2 regions of the Streptomyces sp. NBC_01460 genome follow, and region 1 is predicted to be linked to the other one. Evidence: predicted binding sites of a transcription regulator. Region 1 holds the regulator's gene; the other holds the start of a gene.

What was found. The regulator HspR, encoded in region 1, represses chaperone genes until heat shock. The targets are predictions, from matches to a motif close to TTGAGNNNNNNNNNCTCAA.
Region 2: a site for HspR is predicted at 3,046-3,064, ahead of lon (endopeptidase La). Genes of this name have one in related genera too.

Annotation. Positions count from the first base shown of each region.
Region 1 is NZ_CP109473.1:4,013,913-4,023,892, reverse strand. It holds gene OG488_RS17855 ((Fe-S)-binding protein) at 1-1,559, opposite strand, end outside; gene OG488_RS17850 (sugar transferase) at 1,652-2,302, opposite strand; gene dnaK (molecular chaperone DnaK) at 2,677-4,527, shown strand; gene grpE (nucleotide exchange factor GrpE) at 4,524-5,174, shown strand; gene dnaJ (molecular chaperone DnaJ) at 5,268-6,452, shown strand; gene OG488_RS17830 (heat shock protein transcriptional repressor HspR) at 6,454-6,900, shown strand; gene OG488_RS17825 (helix-turn-helix transcriptional regulator) at 6,929-7,933, opposite strand; gene OG488_RS17820 (helix-turn-helix transcriptional regulator) at 8,118-9,128, opposite strand; gene OG488_RS17815 (hypothetical protein) at 9,254-9,547, shown strand; gene OG488_RS17810 ((2Fe-2S)-binding protein) at 9,544-9,864, shown strand; gene OG488_RS17805 (pyridoxamine 5'-phosphate oxidase family protein) at 9,974-9,980, opposite strand, start outside.
Region 2 is NZ_CP109473.1:5,614,610-5,624,589, forward strand. It holds gene OG488_RS25510 (HAMP domain-containing sensor histidine kinase) at 22-1,098, opposite strand; gene OG488_RS25515 (response regulator transcription factor) at 1,095-1,832, opposite strand; gene OG488_RS25520 (spermidine synthase) at 2,065-2,748, opposite strand; gene lon (endopeptidase La) at 3,087-5,516, shown strand; gene OG488_RS25530 (polysaccharide deacetylase family protein) at 5,636-6,388, opposite strand; gene OG488_RS25535 (MarR family winged helix-turn-helix transcriptional regulator) at 6,691-7,188, shown strand; gene OG488_RS25540 (protein phosphatase 2C domain-containing protein) at 7,216-8,001, opposite strand; gene OG488_RS25545 (sensor histidine kinase) at 8,374-9,980, shown strand, end outside.

The DNA.
Region 1 (9,980 bases):
GTGCACTTCTCGTCGCCGCCCATGATCGCGAACTTGACGCCCGCGATGTGGAGGAGCTCCGCGAAGGCCTTCGTCGTCTTCTTGGCGCGGTCCTCGAGGGCGCCCGCGCAGCCGACCCAGTACAGGTAGTCGATCTCGCTGAGGTCCTCGACGTCCTTGCCGACGATCGGGACCTCGAAGTCGACCTCCTTGGTCCACTCGACGCGCTGCTTCTTGGCGAGCCCCCAGGGGTTGCCCTTCTTCTCCAGGTTCTTGAGCATCGTGCCCGCCTCGGACGGGAACGCGGACTCGATCATCACCTGGTAGCGGCGCATGTCGACGATGTGGTCGATGTGCTCGATGTCGACCGGGCACTGCTCCACGCACGCACCGCAGGTGGTGCAGGACCACAGCACGTCGGGGTCGATGACGCCGTTCTCCTCGGCGGTGCCGATGAGGGGGCGCTCGGCCTCCGCGAGCGCGGCCGCGGGGACGTCCTTGAGCTGCTCCGCGGTGGCCTTCTCGTTGCCCTCCATGTCCTTGCCGCCGCCGGCCAGCAGGTACGGCGCCTTGGCGTGCGCGTGGTCGCGCAGGGACATGATCAGGAGCTTCGGGGAGAGCGGCTTGCCGGTGTTCCAGGCGGGGCACTGCGACTGGCAGCGGCCGCACTCGGTGCAGGTCGAGAAGTCGAGGATGCCCTTCCAGGAGAACTGCTCGACCTGGGAGACACCGAAGGTGTCGTCCTCGCCCGGGTCCTCCCAGTCGATCTCCTTGCCGCCCGAGGTCATCGGCAGCAGGGCGCCGAGCGAGACCGCGCCGTCGGCGTTCCGCTTGAACCAGATGTTCGGGAAGGCGAGGAAGCGGTGCCAGGCGACACCCATGTCGGTCTTCAGGGCGACCGTGATCATCCAGATGAAGGACGTCGCGATCTTCAGGCCGGCGAAGAAGTACGTGAGGTTCTGGAGCGTGGAGAGGTCCATGCCCCTGAACCAGGAGACCACCGGGTACGAGATGAAGAACGACGCCTCGTAGCTGTTCACGTGGTGCTGGGCGCCTTCGAGGGCGTGCAGCATGAAGATGCAGACGCCGACGATGAGGATGACGGCCTCGACGAAGTACGCCTGGCCGAAGTTGGATCCCGCGAAGCGGGACTTGCGGCCCGGCTTGTCCGGCCTGCTGAGCTGGCGGATCACGATCAGGACCGCGATGCCGAGCACCGTCATCGTCCCGATGAACTCGACGAAGACGTTGTACGGCGCCCACTCGCCGACGATCGGCAGCAGCCAGTCGGCCTGGAACAGCTGGCCGATGGCGTTGACGATCGTCAGCAGCAGCGAGAAGAAGCCCACCGCCACGAACCAGTGCGCGACACCGACGATGCCCCAGCGGTTCATCCGGGTGTGGCCGAGGAACTCCTTGGCCACGGTGACGGTGCGCTGCACGGGTTCATCGGTGCGGGTGCCTGCGGGCACGTTCTGGCCGAGCCGCATGAAGGTGTAGATCTGCAGGAGGGCGCGGGCGAAAAGTGCCACGCCGACCACGATCAGAACCAGCGACACGATGATCGCGGCGAGTTGCATTTGGGGGCTCCTCGGGCCTGCGAGGGTGGGATCGAGCGCGTACAAGTGATTACTAAGCAGTAACTTAATCAGTCTGTGCTGACACTATCCACTTATTCCGCCACGCTGTAGCCGGGCAGGCGGTGATCTGTGTCGCTCAGGTGAGCCTTCCCCCGGCTCCGTCGTCGGCGTACGGCCGCACGTAGGGGGATGCGTACGGATTGCGCCAGGATCGCCAGGTCGAGCCCTGTTCCATGATGCTCTGCGTAGTGCGCGTCCAGGAGGGCGGGTTCGTCCCAGGGCATTCCGGAGCGGGCGCGTACCTGGGCCAGACCGGTCAGGCCGGGGCGGAGGTTCTGCCGCCAGTGCCCCGCGGCGGGTCCGAGCAGGGCGGTTTCGTCCGGTGTGAGGGGCGTCGGGCCGACCAGGGACAGCTCCCCCCTCACGACGTGGGGCAGCCGGGACAGGGCGCCGAGCCCGAGCCGCCGGGTGCGCAGTGAGCGCAGTTCGAAGGGGTGGCCGCCCAGGCCGACCCGGGTCTCGCGCGTCAGAACATCTCCCCGGCCGCACGGTGGCCGCAGGGAGAGGGTGAGGGCGGCGAGGGTGAGTGCGGGGGACGCGAGGAGCAGCAGCACCGAGCCGAGCGCGATGTCCAGGCTCCTCTTGAGGGTGACGGCCGCCAGGGCGCCGGTGACGCGCTCCGCCGACGCGATCGCCGCGGCGGCACGGGGGGAGCGGCCGACGGCGCGCACCGCCCTGGTCATGGCGGACCTGGCGGACCTGGCGGACCTGGCGGGACGGCGAGTCCGCCGTGCCGCAGCCTGCTTCGCGTACCGCATGGCACCTGCCCGAAGTCGGTGACGTGTGTGACGGTATGACCGTCTCGCTGCATTTTGTGACAGAACGATCCCATGGTGCGAGGGTGGGACGTGGTGTGTGTGACGTGCCGCGCATCCGGGTGTCGCGGATCGCGTCCGCCCCGACGCGTCCAGATCAGTTCCGGTGGGCGGAAAACACCAGGTCAGTGGGCGTGTGAGCACATAAGTTGAGCGTAAGTGGCTCAGGTCCTTTGACTCCGGGGTGGGTGTCATGCATCCTTGAGTCAGATCCACTCAAGTAGTCAGTTGGAGGAATTGAAATGGCACGTGCGGTCGGCATCGACCTGGGCACGACTAACTCCGTCGTCAGCGTTCTCGAAGGCGGCGAGCCCACCGTCATCACCAACGCCGAAGGCGCCAGGACCACGCCGTCCGTCGTCGCCTTCGCCAAGAACGGCGAGGTGCTCGTCGGCGAGGTCGCCAAGCGCCAGGCGGTCACCAACGTCGACAGGACGATCCGTTCGGTCAAGCGCCACATGGGCACTGACTGGAAGATCGAGATCGACGGCAAGAACTTCAACCCGCAGCAGATGAGCGCCTTCATCCTGCAGAAGCTGAAGCGCGACGCCGAGTCCTACCTGGGCGAGAAGGTCGCCGACGCGGTGATCACCGTCCCGGCGTACTTCAACGACTCCGAGCGTCAGGCGACGAAGGAGGCCGGTGAGATCGCGGGCCTGAACGTCCTGCGCATCGTCAACGAGCCGACCGCCGCCGCCCTGGCGTACGGCCTCGACAAGGACGACCAGACGATCCTCGTCTTCGACCTCGGTGGCGGCACCTTCGACGTGTCCCTCCTGGAGATCGGCGACGGCGTCGTCGAGGTGAAGGCCACCAACGGTGACAACCACCTCGGTGGTGACGACTGGGACCAGCGGGTCGTCGACTACCTGGTGAAGCAGTTCGCCAACGGGCACGGCGTGGACCTCTCCAAGGACAAGATGGCTCTCCAGCGTCTCCGCGAGGCCGCGGAGAAGGCGAAGATCGAGCTCTCGTCCTCGACCGAGACCACCATCAACCTGCCCTACATCACGGCGTCCGCCGAGGGCCCGCTGCACCTGGACGAGAAGCTCACGCGCTCGCAGTTCCAGCAGCTGACCGCGGACCTCCTGGACCGCTGCAAGAGCCCCTTCCACAACGTCATCAAGGACGCGGGCATCCAGCTCTCCGAGATCGACCACGTCGTTCTCGTCGGTGGCTCGACCCGTATGCCGGCCGTCGCCGAGCTCGTCAAGGAGCTCACGGGCGGCCAGGACGCCAACAAGGGTGTGAACCCGGACGAGGTCGTCGCCATCGGCGCCTCGCTCCAGGCCGGCGTCCTCAAGGGTGAGGTCAAGGACGTCCTGCTCCTCGACGTGACCCCGCTGTCCCTCGGCATCGAGACCAAGGGAGGGATCATGACCAAGCTCATCGAGCGCAACACCACGATCCCGACCAAGCGTTCCGAGATCTTCACGACGGCCGAGGACAACCAGCCGTCCGTGCAGATCCAGGTCTACCAGGGCGAGCGCGAGATCGCGGCGTACAACAAGAAGCTCGGGATGTTCGAGCTCACCGGCCTGCCGCCGGCCCCGCGTGGCGTGCCGCAGATCGAGGTCGCCTTCGACATCGACGCCAACGGCATCATGCACGTCGCCGCCAAGGACCTCGGCACCGGCAAGGAGCAGAAGATGACCGTCACCGGTGGCTCCTCGCTGCCGAAGGACGAGGTCAACCGGATGCGCGAAGAGGCCGAGCAGTACGCCGACGAGGACCACCGCCGTCGTGAGGCCGCCGAGTCGCGCAACCAGGGCGAGCAGCTCGTCTACCAGACGGAGAAGTTCCTCAAGGACAACGAGGACAAGGTCCCCGGTGACGTGAAGACGGAGGTGGAGACCGCGCTCACCGAGCTGAAGGAGAAGCTCAAGGGCGAGGACACCGCCGAGATCCGTACCGCCACCGAGAAGGTCGCGGCCGTCTCCCAGAAGCTGGGCCAGGCGATGTACGCCAACGCCCAGTCCGAGGGCGCCGAGCCGGGTGCCGAGGCGCCGGGCGACGGTCAGGCCAAGGACGACGACGTCGTCGACGCCGAGATCGTGGACGACGAGAAGGACCAGAAGGGCGGTGCGGCGTGACCGAGGAGACTCCGGGCTTCGACGAGAAGCCTGACGTCCCCTCCGGCGCCAACTCCGACGACGTCGAGTCGAAGGCCGCCACCCCCTCCGAGGAGGAGGCGGCGGCCCCGGCCGGGGACGTACAGCAGACAGCGGCCCTGACGGCCCAGCTGGACCAGGTCCGTACCGCGCTCAGTGAGCGGACGGCCGACCTCCAGCGGCTCCAGGCCGAGTACCAGAACTACCGTCGCCGCGTCGAGCGCGACCGGGTGACGGTCAAGGAGGTCGCGGCGGCGGGTCTGCTGACCGAGCTCCTGCCCGTCCTCGACGACGTCGGGCGGGCCCGGGAGCACGGCGAGCTCGTGGGCGGCTTCAAGTCGGTGGCCGAATCCCTGGAGACGGTCGTCGCGAAGCTGGGCCTCCAGCAGTTCGGCAAGGAGGGCGAGCCCTTCGACCCGACGATCCACGAGGCCCTGATGCACTCGTACGCGCCGGACGTCACCGAGACGACCTGCGTGGCGATCCTGCAGCCTGGGTACCGCATCGGGGAGCGCACCATCCGCCCCGCGCGGGTGGCCGTGGCCGAGCCGCAGCCGGGCGCCACGCCCGCGGCGGCGAAGGAAGAGAAGGCAGACGACGAGGAGAGCGGTGGCACCGAAGAGGTCTGACATTCCGTCCGACCACTGCGGTGAACACCGACGGGGCGTGCGGCCGGCCACGGGGCCGGCCGCACGGCCGATCGTCCGGAAGGAGGGACGTCGATGAGCACGAAGGACTTCGTCGAGAAGGACTACTACAAGGTTCTCGGCGTCCCCAAGGACGCCACCGACGCCGAGGTCAAGAAGGCGTACCGGAAGCTCGCCCGCGAGTACCACCCGGACGCCAACAAGGGTGACGCCAAGGCCGAGGAGCGCTTCAAGGAGATCTCCGAGGCGAACGACGTCCTCGGCGACCCGAAGAAGCGCAAGGAGTACGACGAGGCGCGCGCCCTCTTCGGCAACGGAGGCTTCCGGGCGGGTCCCGGCGGCGCGGGCGGCAACTTCAACTTCGACCTGGGCGACCTCTTCGGGGGTGCCCCGGGCGGCGGCCAGACCGCCGGCGCCGGAGGGTTCGGCGGTGGCGGCATCGGCGACGTCTTCGGCGGGCTGTTCAACCGGGGCGGCGGCGGCACACGTGTCCAGCCGCGCCGCGGCCAGGACATCGAGTCCGAGGTGACGCTCAGCTTCACCGAGGCGGTCGACGGGGCCACGGTCCCGCTGCGGATGTCCAGCCAGGCCCCGTGCAAGGCGTGTTCGGGCACCGGCGACAAGAACGGCACCCCGAGGGTCTGCCCGACCTGTGTCGGCACCGGACAGGTGTCGCGCGGCACCGGCGGCGGGTTCTCGCTGACCGATCCCTGCGTGGACTGCAAGGGCCGGGGCCTCATCGCCCAGGACCCCTGCGAGGTCTGCAAGGGCAGCGGCCGCGCGAAGTCGGCCCGCACGATGCAGGTCAGGATCCCCGCGGGGGTGCTGGACGGCCAGCGGATCCGGCTGCGCGGCAAGGGCAGCCCGGGCGAGCGCGGCGGCCCGGCCGGCGACCTGTACGTCGTCGTCCACGTCGACGCCCACCCGGTCTTCGGACGCAAGGGCGACAACCTCACCGTCACGGTGCCCGTCACCTTCCCGGAGGCGGCGCTCGGCGGCGAGGTGAAGGTCCCGACGCTCGGAGGGCCTCCGGTCACCCTGAAACTCCCGGCCGGCACGCCCAACGGACGTACCATGCGGGCCCGGGGCAAGGGCGCCGTGCGCAAGGACGGCACCCGGGGCGACCTCCTGGTCACCGTGGAGGTGTCCGTCCCCACGGACCTCGGCGCGGACGCCCAGGACGCGCTGGAGGCCTACCGGAAGGCGACCGCGGGGGAGGACCCGCGGGCGGAGCTGTTCCAGGCTGCGAAGGGAGCTTGAGATGGACGGCCGTCGACGCAATCCGTACCAGCTGACCGACGAATCGCCGGTCTACGTGATCTCGATCGCGGCCCAGCTCTCGGGCCTGCACCCGCAGACACTGCGCCAGTACGACCGTCTCGGCCTGGTCTCGCCGGACCGTACGGCCGGGCGTGGCCGGCGCTACTCGGCCCGTGACATCGAGCTGCTGCGCACCGTGCAGCAGCTGTCGCAGGACGAGGGCATCAACCTCGCCGGCATCAAGCGCATCATCGAGCTGGAGAACCAGGTCGCCGCGCTCCAGCAGCGCGTCGCCGAGCTCTCGGCGGCGGTGGACGGCGCGGCCGTGGCCATGCAGCAGCGTGAGGCCCAGGTGCACGCCTCCTACCGGCGCGACCTGGTGCCGTACCAGGACGTGCAGCAGACCGGCGCCCTGGTGGTCTGGCGGCCGAAGAGGCCGAAGGACTGAGCAGGCCGGACAGGGCCCGCCCGGAGTCTCAGGACTCGGTGGCGGGCCCTTCGCGTGTGCCGGGGGCCTCCACGATGCCGGCGTGCACGATGAGGACCCCGAGATGGGTGCGGCTCGTGGCCCCGAGAGCCTGCATGAGCCGGGCGATGTGGGAGCGGCAGGTGCGGACGCTGATGCCCAGCTTGCGCGCCACGACGTCGTCGACGTGTCCCTCGGCGAGCAGGCGGGCGACGCTCTGCTGGACGGCTGTGACCTGGACGCCCGGGGCGGAGGACGGCAGTTGCTGGGCGAAGGGCGTGGCCCCGGCCCAGAGGACCTCGTAGACCTGGATCAGGTAGTCGACGAGCGAGGGGTGCCGGATGCGGAGGGCGGTCCGGCGGTCGGGCGCCGCGGGGATGAAGGCGACGCTGCGGTCGAAGATGATCAGCCGTTCCACGGTCAGCTCCGTGGTCCGCACCCGCAGGTCCTCGGGGGAGATCTGGGCGAGGTAGTCCCGGACGGTGGTGCTGTAGCGCGCCGGGTGCTGGTAGATGTGCCGGAGCCGGGCTCCGCGCCCGATGGCCGTCCTGGCGTTGTCGATTCCCCCCTGGATCCCCTTCCGGGGCCGGTCGCTGCCGGGCTGGGCCGTGAGGACCTGTTCGCTGACGGCGGCGCTGGCCTCCCGCAGGGCCGCCTCGATCGCCGGGTTCCCTTCCAGGAGCGTGATCGCCAGGTCGGGATCGGCGCTCGCGACCGATGCCAGGGGGGTCAGCGAGCGACTGAGCGCGGCGGCCAGCTGGACGCGTTCGTCCAGTTCGCGGGTGATCGGCTGGAGCAGGTGGGCCAGGGCGGCGGACGGTGGCACGGGGCGCATCCACGCGGCGTCGCCCGGCTGGGACCGGACGAGTCCCATGTCGATCAGGCAGGGAGCGTCCGTGAGCCCGGCGCGGAGGATGCGCCCCGCGGCCAACGCCTCCTCGTACAGGCGCAGGCCGGTGGCACAGAGCTCCGCCGGTCCGTGCGAATGGGCCGGGTTTGCCTCGTCGGTCGTGATGTGACCACCCCTCACTTCCTGCACTGCAACAACATGACCGTGGTGCACGCGCGGCTCAGGGGGGAGTGTGGAGCTGCCGGGAGTGCAGGGGACTCTCCCGGCACATCCGTGCGCCACCGTGCTCTCCCCCGGTGCGCGGTCGCGCCCTCGGTCCGGGGTGGGGATGTTCCGGGTGGGCGCACGGTCAGGATTCCTGGTCCAGAATTCCTGACCGCGCGATCAGGTACCCGAGCTGGGCGCGGCTCGTGCTGCCCAGGGTGGCGGACAGCTTCGCCACGTGGGCCCTGCAGGTGCGTACGTTCATGCCGAGCCGGCGGGCTATGGAATCGTCCACATGCCCTTCGACGAGGAGCTGCGCTATGGAACGCTGGACACCGCTGATCCCCTTGGTCGGCGGGTCGTAGCGGGCTTCCCCGAGCAGCGGGGACGCTCGGCTCCACAGCTGTTCGAAAACCTTCACCAGGTAGTTGACGAGGCCGGGGTGGCGGAGTTCCAGGGCGACCTGGTCGTCGTTCTGGGCGGGTATGAAGGCGACCGTCCGGTCGAAGACGAGGAGACGCTCGATGAGTTCCTCCAGCGTGCGTATCTCCACCTTGTCCTGGGCGAGGCGGGCGGCGTAGGCCAGCGTGCCCTGACTGTGGCGGACGGTGTGCTGGTAGAGCGTGCGCATGCTGACGCCCCGGTTGACCACCGAGAGGGCCCGCTCCAGGCCCTCGCTGAGCCGGTCCTCGCCCCGGTCCCCGCCGGGCTGGACGGTGAGCACCTCCGTGTGGCACTCGGCCGTGGCGAGGTCCAGCGCCGCGTTGATCCTGTTGCCGCCCTCGAGCACCGTGATGGCGTGGGTCGTCGGGGGGTCCTGGGCGCTGATGTCCATGAACATCTCGAAGGACTCCGCCAGTTCGACGGAGCGCCGCCGGCGCTCCTTGATCTCGCGTTCCAAGGGGTGCAGGCGCTGGGCGAGGGCGGCGGACGGCGGAACGGGCCGGAGCCATGTCGTATCGTCCGGGTCCGGGTGCAGGAGTGCGAAGTCCATCAGGCAGGGTGCGGGACTCACCTCCGAGCGGGAGATCCGCCCCGAGCGCAACGCGCTGGCGTAAAGACGCTTTCCCTCTTCGCATAGTTCGGTGACCCCGTGAGGATGTGTCTGTGTTGTGTCACTTGTGGTCATATCTCCACCCCCCAGGTTCCTGAACATGCAGGAACATGATGCATCGTCCCAGTGGCGTTGGGGGGCTCGGGTGAGACATCGTCGTGGAGGCGGGGGAGAAGAATCCACAAGTGAGGACGAAGCCGACTATGTATAAGCGAATGCTTCGCTCGGTGCTTGCCGCCGCTTTCGTCGCGGCCCTGGGCCTCGGCGTGGCGGGCGGGGCGGCCGGAACCGGCGAGATCAGTTGGTCCGAGCAGGCGGCGACGCCTGGCGAGATCAGCTGGTCCGTCCAGGCGGCGTCGGCGCCTGGCGAGATCAGCTGGGGGACGCCCGCGGCTGCTCCCGGTGAGATCAGCTGGTCCGTACAGGCCGCGCCTGCTCCCGGTGAGATCAGCTGGGGCATGCCCGCCGCCGCTCCCGGTGAGATCAGCTGGAGTGCGCCGGCCGGCGCAGCGGCCGCATGACCACCCCACCGGACGACCGCACCTTCCGGCGGGAGATGGCCACGGCGTATCGCTCAGGGTGGCATTTCATCGATCTGCTCACGGCACTTACCCGCCAGGGCGATTCGTTGATGGTCACCCTGTTCGGAGAGCCGATCGTCGTCGTGATGGAAACGGATGACGACATCCGCGCCTATCGCTGTCTTCGCCGGCCCCGCGGCGCGCCGCAACCGGTTCGTTGTGCCGTGAGATACGGCATGATCTTCGTGAATCTCGATCAGCGCGACCACGAGCTGTTCGAACAAGAAGCCATTTCCGCCACCCCCCGCAGTGCCTGAACGATTCCCCCGTCGTTCCAAATCGTTCCGGCACTTCCCCCACACAGCGGCGCCATCGTGACCTGAACACGATGGCGCCGTTGTGCTGCCCGGAATTCCTCCGAATTCCTCAGGCG
Region 2 (9,980 bases), 1.6 Mb from region 1:
CCCTCCGCTTCGAACGCGGGGTCAATCGTGCAGCTGATGCATGCCCGGAAGAGTGACCTGGATTCGGCAGCCACGGGCGGATTCGGCCACGCCGATGCGGCCGCCGTGGAGATCCACGGCCCAGCGGGCGATGGCGAGCCCGAGCCCCGTACCGCCGTCGCTGCCGGGGCCGTGTGGGGAGGGCGCCTGGCCGCGGTTGAAGCGCTCGAAGACCCGGTGGCGCTCCGCCTCCGGGATGCCGGGCCCCTCGTCGACGACCTCCAGCTCCAGCGACTCGGGATACTCCCCGCGCCGCGCCAGCACCGTGACCCGGCCGTGCGGGGGGCTGTGCTTGACGGCGTTGTCGATGAGGTTGGCGACCACCTGGTGCAGGCGTTCCGCGTCCGCGTGCGCCGTCAGCTCGGGCGGTGACACGTCGAGATGCAGATGGACGTCCGTACGGGAGTGGTTGCCGGAACCTGAGGAGAGGCGGCGCTGGGAGGCTGCGAGATTCGCCTCCTTCAGCACGCCCGACAGGTAGGGCCACACCTCGAAGCGGCGCGCCTTGATGGCCACCACCCCGTTGTCCAGCCGGGAGAGGTCCAGCAGGGTCTCCACCAGCCGGCCGAGGCGCTCGGTCTGTTTCAGGGCCGTGCGCATCGTCTCGGGGTCCGCGGCGGACACCCCGTCCACCACGTTCTCCAGCACGGCTCTGAGTGCGGCGATGGGTGTGCGCAGCTCATGGGAGACATTGGCCACCAGCTCCTTGCGGTGCCGGTCCTCCGCCTCCAGATCGTCCGCCATGCGGTTGATCGTCTGCGCCAGGTCGCCGAGCTCGTCGCGGCGTCCGGCGCCGCTCACGCGTCTCGTGTAGTCGCCGTGCGAGATCGACCGCGCCACGGCGCGCATCTCGTCCAGCGGCGCGGTCAGTCCGTGCGCCACGAACTGGGTGATCAGCAGGGTGGCGATCACCGAGAAGACCGTGATGAACCGGAATTCGGTCCTGGTCCGCAGGGCGACGATCAGCAGTCCGGTCGTGATGAACACGGAGACCACCACGAGCGTGCCCAGCTTGGCCTTGATCGAGAACGGCCGCAGTCCTGAGCCGGGCCGCGTCATGGCGCGGGTGTCTCCAGGGCGTAGCCGACGCCGTGCACGGTGCGGATCCGCTCGGCGCCGATCTTCCGGCGCAGCGCCTTGATGTGGCTGTCGACCGTACGGGTCCCGGAGGCGTCGGCCCAGTCCCAGACCTCGGCCAGCAGCTGTTCCCGGGACAGCACCGCACGCGGTGTGTTGGCCAGGCAGACCAGCAGGTCGAACTCGGTCGGCGTGAGGTGGACGTCGTCGGCGCGCACCCGGACGCGGCGCTGCGCGTGGTCGATCTCCAGCTCGCCGAGGCGGAGGATGCCGCTGCGCGGCGTCACCGCGGCCAGCGCGGCCCGCTCGACCCGGCGCAGCAGCACGTGGACCCGGGCCGCCAGCTCCCGCATGGAGAACGGTTTGGTCATGTAGTCGTCGGCGCCGACCCCGAGCCCGACCAGCATGTCGGTCTCGTCGTCGCGTGCGGTGAGCATCAGCACCGGTACGGGGCGCTGCGCCTGCACGCGACGGCAGACCTCCAGGCCGTCGAAGCCCGGAAGCATGATGTCGAGCACCATCAGATCGGGCTGCCAGGCCTCGGCCGCGTCCACGGCCGCCGGCCCGTCCAGTGCGGTCTGCACCAGGAAGCCCTCGGCCCGCAGCCGGGCGGAAATGGCGTCGACGATTGTCGCGTCGTCCTCGACCACCAGCACCCGGCGCTGAGCCCCGGGGGTGGCCGCGACGCCGTTGTGGGTGGTGTGTGTCTGTTCCATCGCCCCGCCCCTGCCCGTTCTCGCGGAGGCCATTCCCCCGGAGGCACGGTTGTCGCTTGTGGATTTCGTCGGTGATCCCTTGTGCCGGTCAGCAGCGTAAAGGCAGAGGACGCCTCTCGGCTACGCAGGGTGTTGTCCGTCGTGAAGGTGTTACCCGCGGAAAGGAGACGGATCGGCGGAGTTGTGGTGCCTGATCCGTGGCAGGACCGGGATGCGCATACCGGGTGGGGGTTCAGTCGCTCCGGAGTGCGAGATGGACCACGTCCGGAACACCTCGGGCAACGGCTACTTCTTCGGTCGTTACTGCGTGGAATCCGGCATTCCGCAAGGCTTTCCCGAAGTCCGGGGACGGCTGCGCGGACCACACGGCGAGGACTCCGCCGGGCGTCAGACGCTCCCGGCAGACCGCGAGACCGGCGGGCGAGTAGAGGCTTTCGTTGTCCTGGGTGACGGTCCAGTCGGGGCCGTTGTCGATGTCCAGGCACAGGGCGTCGTAACGCTCCGTGGTCGCCAGGAGGTGGGTCACGAGGTCCGCGCGGAGGATCTCGGTGCGCGGATCGGCCAGCGCCGGCCCGGAGATCCGGCCGAGCGGTCCGTCGAGGTGCCAGTCGACGACGGCCCGCTCCCGCTCGACGACCGCGATGCGGCCCCAGCGGGGCTCGTCGGCCGCGCGCACCAGGGAGAACCCGACGCCGAGCCCGCCGATCAGCACCGACGGATCCGGCCGCCCGGCAGGCAGGGCGGCGAGTGCCGCGTCGACGAGGAGGCGTTCGGAGCGCCCGTCGGAGGTGTCCATCAGGAAGCACCCGTTGGCGATGATCTCGAAGTCGTCGCCGCGCTGACGCAGGACCACTTCGCCGAACGGCCCGTCGCGCCGGTCGAGGACGACGGGGCTGGGGGCGTCTGTGACGGGCATGGCGCGGTCTCCGGTTCTCCGGCAGGGGGCAGGGCGTTCGTCGGCGGTCCATCCTTCCTCGGCCTCGTGTCCCTGGACCACCGGTTTCCCGGGGTGTCACCCTCCCGGCGGACGGGGCGGTCTGCGGCTCCGGCCCGGACGTGCCGGGAATGGCGGTGGCCGGCCGGGTGCTGCGGTAGAGGCGGGTGCTCGGAGCGGGACCTGGCGTGGCCCCGGAACGGCGCAGGTGGGGGCGGGTGGCGTGGACGATCGCTGAGAGCGAACACGGTCCGGGGAACATGTAAGGGCTCACAAGCATTGAGTCCACATAGCTCAACTTGCCTGCCGAAGGGGAGATCATGACTGCAGAGTCCAACGCGACCAAGGCGTCCACGCCGATCGACCTGCCCGTGCTGCCGCTGGACGACGAGGTCGTACTGCCCGGAATGGTGGTGCCGCTCGACCTGTCGGACGCGGAGGTGCGCGCAGCCGTGGAGGCAGCGCAGGCCGTCGCGCGGCCCGGGGGCGGCAAGCCCGAGGTGCTGCTCGTGCCGCGTATCGACGGGAACTACACCGGGACCGGCGTCCTGGGCACCGTCGAACAGGTCGGACGCCTGTCGGACGGTGACCCGGGCGCCCTGATCCGGGCGCGTGACCGGGTCAGGATCGGTGCCGGGACCAGTGGGCCCGGGAACGCCCTGTGGGTGGAGGGCACCCGGATCGACGTGTCCCTCCCCGACCCCCTGCCGGGCTCGGCCGCCGAGCTCGCCAAGGAGTACAAGGCCCTCGCGACCAGCTGGCTGAAGAAGCGCGGTGCCTGGCAGGTCGTCGACCGGGTCCAGCAGATCGAGGACATCTCCGCCCTCGCCGACAACTCCGGTTACTCGCCCTTCCTCACCACCGCCCAGAAGGTCCAGCTGCTGGAGACCGCGGACGCGGTCGCCCGCCTGAAGCTGGCCGTCCAGTGGCTCGGCGAGCACCTCGCCGAACAGGACGTAGCCGAGTCCATCGCCAAGGACGTCCAGGACGGCGTCGACAAGCAGCAGCGCGAATTCCTGCTGCGGCGCCAGCTCGACGCCGTGCGCAAGGAGCTCTCCGAGCTCAACGGCGATCCGGAGGACGAGTCCGGCGACTACCGGACCCGCGTCGAGGCGGCGGATCTCCCCGAGCACGTCCGTGAGGCCGCCCTCAAGGAGGTCGAGAAGCTGGAGCGCTCCTCCGACCAGAGCCCCGAGGGGTCCTGGATCCGGACCTGGCTGGACACCGTCCTGGAGCTCCCCTGGACCGAGCGGACCGAGGACGCCTACGACATCCGCGGCGCCCAGCAGGTCCTCGACGCCGAACACGCGGGTCTGCAGGACGTGAAGGAGCGCATCACCGAGTACCTCGCGGTGCGCAAGCGCCGCGCGGACCGCGGCCTCGGTGTGGTCGGCGGCCGGCGCGGCGGCGCGGTGCTGGCGCTGGTCGGCCCGCCCGGTGTGGGGAAGACCTCCCTCGGGGAGAGCGTCGCGCACTCCATGGGACGCAAGTTCGTCCGGGTCGCGCTCGGCGGTGTCCGGGACGAGGCGGAGATCCGGGGCCACCGGCGTACGTACGTCGGCGCGCTTCCGGGGCGCATCGTCCGGGCGATCAAGGAGGCCGGTTCGATGAACCCGGTCGTCCTGCTCGACGAGATCGACAAGGTCGGTTCGGACTTCCGGGGCGACCCGGCGGCCGCGTTGCTCGAAGTGCTCGACCCGGCGCAGAACCACACCTTCCGGGATCACTACCTGGAGGTCGAACTCGACCTCAGCGACGTCGTGTTCCTGGCCACGGCCAATGTCCTCGACTCCATCCCGGAGGCCCTGCTCGACCGCATGGAGCTGGTCACCCTGGACGGCTACACCGAGGACGAGAAGGTCGTCATCGCCCGGGACCACCTGCTCCCGCGCCAGCTGGAGCGAGCGGGTCTGGAGAAGGACGAGGTGGACCTCGACGAGTCCGCGCTGCGCAAGCTGGCGGGCGAGTACACCCGGGAGGCCGGGGTGCGGAACCTGGAGCGGGCCGTCGCGCGGCTGCTCCGCAAGGTCGCGGCCCAGCACGAACTGGGCGAGCGGGAGCTCCCGTCCACGGTGTCCGAGCAGGACCTGCGGGGTCTGATCGGACGGCCGCACCACGTACCCGAGTCCGCGCAGGACCCGGCCGAGCGCCGCACCGCGGTGCCCGGCGTGGCCACCGGGCTCGCGGTGACGGGAGCCGGCGGCGACGTGCTGTTCGTCGAGGCGTCGCTCGCCGATCCGGAGACCGGTGCGTCCGGGCTGACCCTGACCGGTCAGCTGGGCGACGTGATGAAGGAGTCGGCGCAGATCGCGCTGAGCTTCCTGCGCTCGCACGGAGCGGAGCTGGAGCTTCCGGTCGCCGACCTCAAGGACCGGGGCGTGCACATCCACTTCCCGGCGGGCGCGGTCCCCAAGGACGGCCCGAGTGCCGGCATCACCCTGACGACCGCGCTGGCCTCGCTGCTCTCCGGACGGCTGGTCCGTACCGACGTGGCGATGACCGGCGAGGTCTCACTGACCGGGCGGGTGCTGCCGATCGGCGGTCTGAAGCAGAAGCTGCTGGCCGCCCACCGCGCGGGCATCACCACCGTGGTGATCCCCCAGCGCAACGAGGCCGACCTGGACGACGTCCCGGCCGAGGTCCTCGACACCCTGGAGGTCCACCCGGTGACCGATGTCCGCCAGGTGCTGGAGATCGCGCTCGCCCCGGCCTCGGCCGGGGTGAGGGACAGGCTCCCGGCCGCCGCGTAGGCGTCACGCAGTGACGGGCGCGGCACCATGCCGACGGCCGGTACGGACGGTCCGTCCTCCTCCTGGAGGGCGGACCGTTCCGCGTGCGGCTCCCGGCGCGGCGAGGGGCCAGGGGCCGGTCAGGGGCGGTAGACCGTGCCGGGCCGGGGCTCGGCGGGGGCCATCAGCTGCGGGACGGTCACGAAGGTGAAGCCCCGCTTCTTCAGGGTGTCGATGATGCCCGGGACCGCGGGCACCGTCCCCTTGTAGATGTCGTGCAGCAGGATGATCCCGTCCTTGCCGGCCTGGTCGAGTATCCGCTTCCTGATCAGCGCGGAGTCGTTCGTGGAGTAGTCCTTGGCGGTCGCGCTCCACAGGACCTGGGAGAGTCCGAGCTCCTCGCAGATCCCGGAGACGGTGTCGTCGGTACGGCCCTGCGGAGGCCGCATCAGCCGGGGCTTCCTCCCGGTGATCCTCTCGATCGCCAGCTGGGTCTTCTCCAGTTCGGCTCGAATCTCGTCCGGCTTCCGCCCCGTCAGGATCTCGTGCGACCAGGTGTGGTTGGCGACCTCGTGGCCCTCGGCCGCGATGCGCCGCACCGTCTCCGGGTGCTTCAGCACGTGGTTCCTCCCCAGCAGGAAGAACGTGGCCGGCACCTTCTTCTCCTTGAGGACGTCCAGCAGGTGCGGGGTGTCCTCCGCGGGCCCCGCGTCGAAGGTCAGCGCGATGCACTTGGCCCTGCGACAGTCCACCGGTCCGAACGAGCCCTTGGCGTCGGACGCGGCGTCGCCGCGGGCGGACCCGGGAGCCGTGGTCTCCATCGAGCAGCCGCCGAGCGTCAGCGTGAGCAGCGTCACGAGGGCGGCGGCCAACCCCGCGCCGAAGGGCGTCATCTTTCCGGGCACAACAGACACAGCACGTCACTCCCCAGGGCTCGGCCGCACACCGGTGGTGCGGCACGCCGCGACTATACATAGTGCGTATACGTGCAGTGCATAGTGGAGGGAGGGGGACCGTCGACGGTGTGTGTGGCGGGCGGTGCGGACGTCCCGCCCAGGGCATCCGCGTCGCTACGGACGCGGACCCGTGTCCCGTGCCAGGGCCTGGCAGCCGCCGGAGGCCCGCGCCTGCGAAATACTGGCCCAGCTGCGGCGATGACCGGAGTTGAAAGAGAATTTCATCGGCGGGAAAGCGTATGAGGGGTGCTGACGTGCACGGGAGCGGAAGCGGCAGTGAACCCGGCGTGGTGGCCGGGAGCGGCGTGGACCATGAGTTCCTCGCGCTGGAGCGGGAGTTGGCGGTCTTCCTGCGCCGCGCGCGGGCCACGTCGGGGGAGATGGCCCGGGAGGTCCATCCGAATCTGGAAGCCGCGGCGTACGGGCTCCTCGTACGGCTGGAGTCGGCCGGGCGTCAGCGCGCCACGGATCTCGCCGCCTACTTCGGGGTGGGCAAGGCGACCATGAGCCGGCAGCTGCGGGCCCTGGAGGGCCTCGGTCTGGTGGCGCGGGAGACCGACCCCGCGGACGCCCGCGCCTCCTTGGTCGGCCTCACCGACGAGGGCCTCGCGCGCTTCCGCAGCGTCCGTGACGCCCGGCGCGGCCGTTACGCCCGGAATCTCGCGGGCTGGGACCGGACCGAGGTCGCGGAACTGGCGCGCCTGCTGCACCACTTCAACGAGCGCGCCGAGGAGTGAGGCGCGCCCGGGTGCGGAGCGGGGCCGCTACAGCTCGACGAGGACCGCTGTCGCGTCGTCATGCGTCTTGCCGCGGCGCAGGTACACCCGGTCGGTGTCGGCCCGCTCCAGCTCCCTGACGCGGTCGATCAGCCCCTGGGGCCCCTCCTTGCGCAGCACTCCCAGGGTGGCCTTCCAGTCGCCCTCCCGGAACTTCTCCGTCCAGCGGCTCGCCCCGTCGGTCAGCGCCGCCAGCGCCCTGACCTCCGCCCGGGGGGTCTCGCCGGTCACCGCGCGTGACGCCACCAGGGGGTCGGCGGCGGCCGTGAAGAAGCCGCCCTCCTTGTTCCGCACGCGCGCGTCCGCGATCTCCTCCGAGGCGAGCGAGCCCGGCGGTAGCCGGTCGAGCCGGTCGTCGAGCAGCGGCCTGACCGCGCCGTCGGGCCCCTCGACGAGCAGGGCCGAGTCGGAGAGCACCAGGTGCTCGACCCGCTCGTCGTCCCAACGCGCCAGGACCACGGTCGCCTGAGGCGTGCGGACGTGAGAAAGGTCACAGAGGGAACGGTGCGTGTCGGCGGTGCGCCGGATGGACTTCGCGAGGATCTCGGTGAGCGTCAGATCCCTCCGCGAAGCGGACAGTTCGGCCAGGGCGCCCCCGAGCCGCGCCGTGAACCACGGAACGGAGTGCACACAGCCGTCGCTGCCGACGGGAGGTGTCACGCCGTCCAGCAGGACGAGCGCGCCACCCCGGCCTTCCGCAGGGGTCACGGTCGATACCCAGTCCTCGTTGGGGCGTTCGGGGTCACCCGGCTCGGTGGTGAGTTCGATGCGCATCCGGTCAGTCTGCACGATGCCTTCACGGAGCCTGCACGATCACGGGGTTGGACCGTACCAGCAGGTCAGAATGGCCACCAGGCGTGGGATCCGCGGCTCCCCGCATATGCGGGCGGGCATACTCCCAAAGCCTGGCCCGAAGTTCCACCCGGTGGTCCGTGCATGCCCGGAGGCGCGCGTGGGGAGACTTGTTCGCCAACTCCGGATTGATGTTCACTCGTTCGAGTGGCGGAGCGGTTGATGCGCGGCTCCCCTCCCAAAAGCGCTGGAATGGTCAGAAGCCGTACGGTGCCCACCAGGGCGGGGCGCCCATTCACGTGACTGCGCGTCACCTCTGCTTCAAGGGCGGACGAGTCAAGATTGCGAGCACCGGTGCAGAAGAAGCGGCCTCGGAGCAAGGACAGCACGCGCGAGGAGTCCGGGGCGATGCCTCAGGCAGCGGGTGCCGCCAAGCGGACCGTGCGGGTACGCAGCCGGCTCGTCGCCGGCGTCGCCGTCGTGGGGATCACCGTCATCGCGGCGGGCGCCCCGGCGGCCCTCGGCGCATCCTCCGATCTCAACGAGTCCCAGCGGCTGGTCACGCTCGCCGAGCTGAACCAGCAGGCGATCACCCTCGCGCACTCCCTCGCGGACGAGCGCGACGAGGTCACCGCCCACATCGCGGGCGGCCGTGAGGAGAAGGACGCCGAGGACGGCACCACGGGCCCCGCGGCCCGCGTCGACCAGCAGGCCGACGAGATCCGGGAGGCCGCCCCCGCGGCGCTGCGCCGGGACCTCGCCGAGATCCCCTCGCTCCGCCGGACCGCCCTCACCGGCAAGGGCTCGGCGACGGAGGCCTACCAGGCCTACTCCGAGGTCATCGCGAAGCTCCACGACCTCGCCGACGACCTCGCCGAGAAGACCCCGCCGCGGGCCGCCGACGCCACCCGCGCGCCGCTCGCGCTGGGCAGCGCGGTGGAACAGGCCTCCGCCACCAGGGGGCTGCTCCTGGCCGCGCTCGCCGTGCCCGGCACCGAGCCGCAGCAGCAGATCGACCCGTTCACCGGCCTGCCCGTCCGGAGCCAGGACACGGGCAGCGACGAGGACGACCGCGACCGCGACGAGCTGAGCGCCGCCGCCCAGCAGGCCCGGGTGCGCGAGCTCGCCTCCCTCGCCGATTTCGACCAGTCCGCCGGGCCCTCCGCCCGGGACAGGCTCGCCTCCACGGTCACCGGCCCCGAGGTCACCCGGGCGGAGAAGTACCTCACCCGGTTCACCGACCGTCCCGAGCTGTCCGAGGAGGACCGGGCGGCCGACCCCGAGAAGGTCGAGGCCGCGCTCTCCGCGCGGATCGACCGCATGCGCTCGGTCGAGTCCGCCCTGGGCACCGCGCAGGTCAAGCGCCTGGAGGGGCTGCGCGACGACGACGTCACCGCGCTGGAGCTCCGCCTCGCCCTGCTCGGCGGCTGTCTGCTGATCGCCGTCGGTGTCTCCACGGCCGTCGCCCGCACGCTCACCCAGCCGCTCGCCGTCCTGCGGATCGGTGCCGGCCGGATCGCCGCCGAACCCGAGACCGCCGAACCGGTCCGCTACACCGGACGCAACGACGAGTTCGCGCAGGTCGTACGGTCCATCAACGCCCTGCACGGCAAGCTCCACGGACTGCACCACGACGTCACCGGCCGACTCGAGAGCATGCAGACGGAGCGCGGCGAACTGATCGCGGGCCGCGAGGCACTCACGCTCCAGCGGGCCGAACTTCAGGTCAAGGTGGCGGAACTCGCCAAGCAGCTCGAACGGCTGCGGAACACGGTCCACCACACCTTCGTCAACCTGTCGCTGCGGACCCTCGGCCTGGTCGAGCGGCAGCTCGGCGTCATCGAGGGCCTGGAGGAGCGCGAGCAGGACCCCGAGCGCCTCGCGACCCTCTTCAAGCTGGACCACATGGCCACCGTCATGCGGCGCCACAGCGAGAACATGCTGGTCCTCGCCGGCGCCGA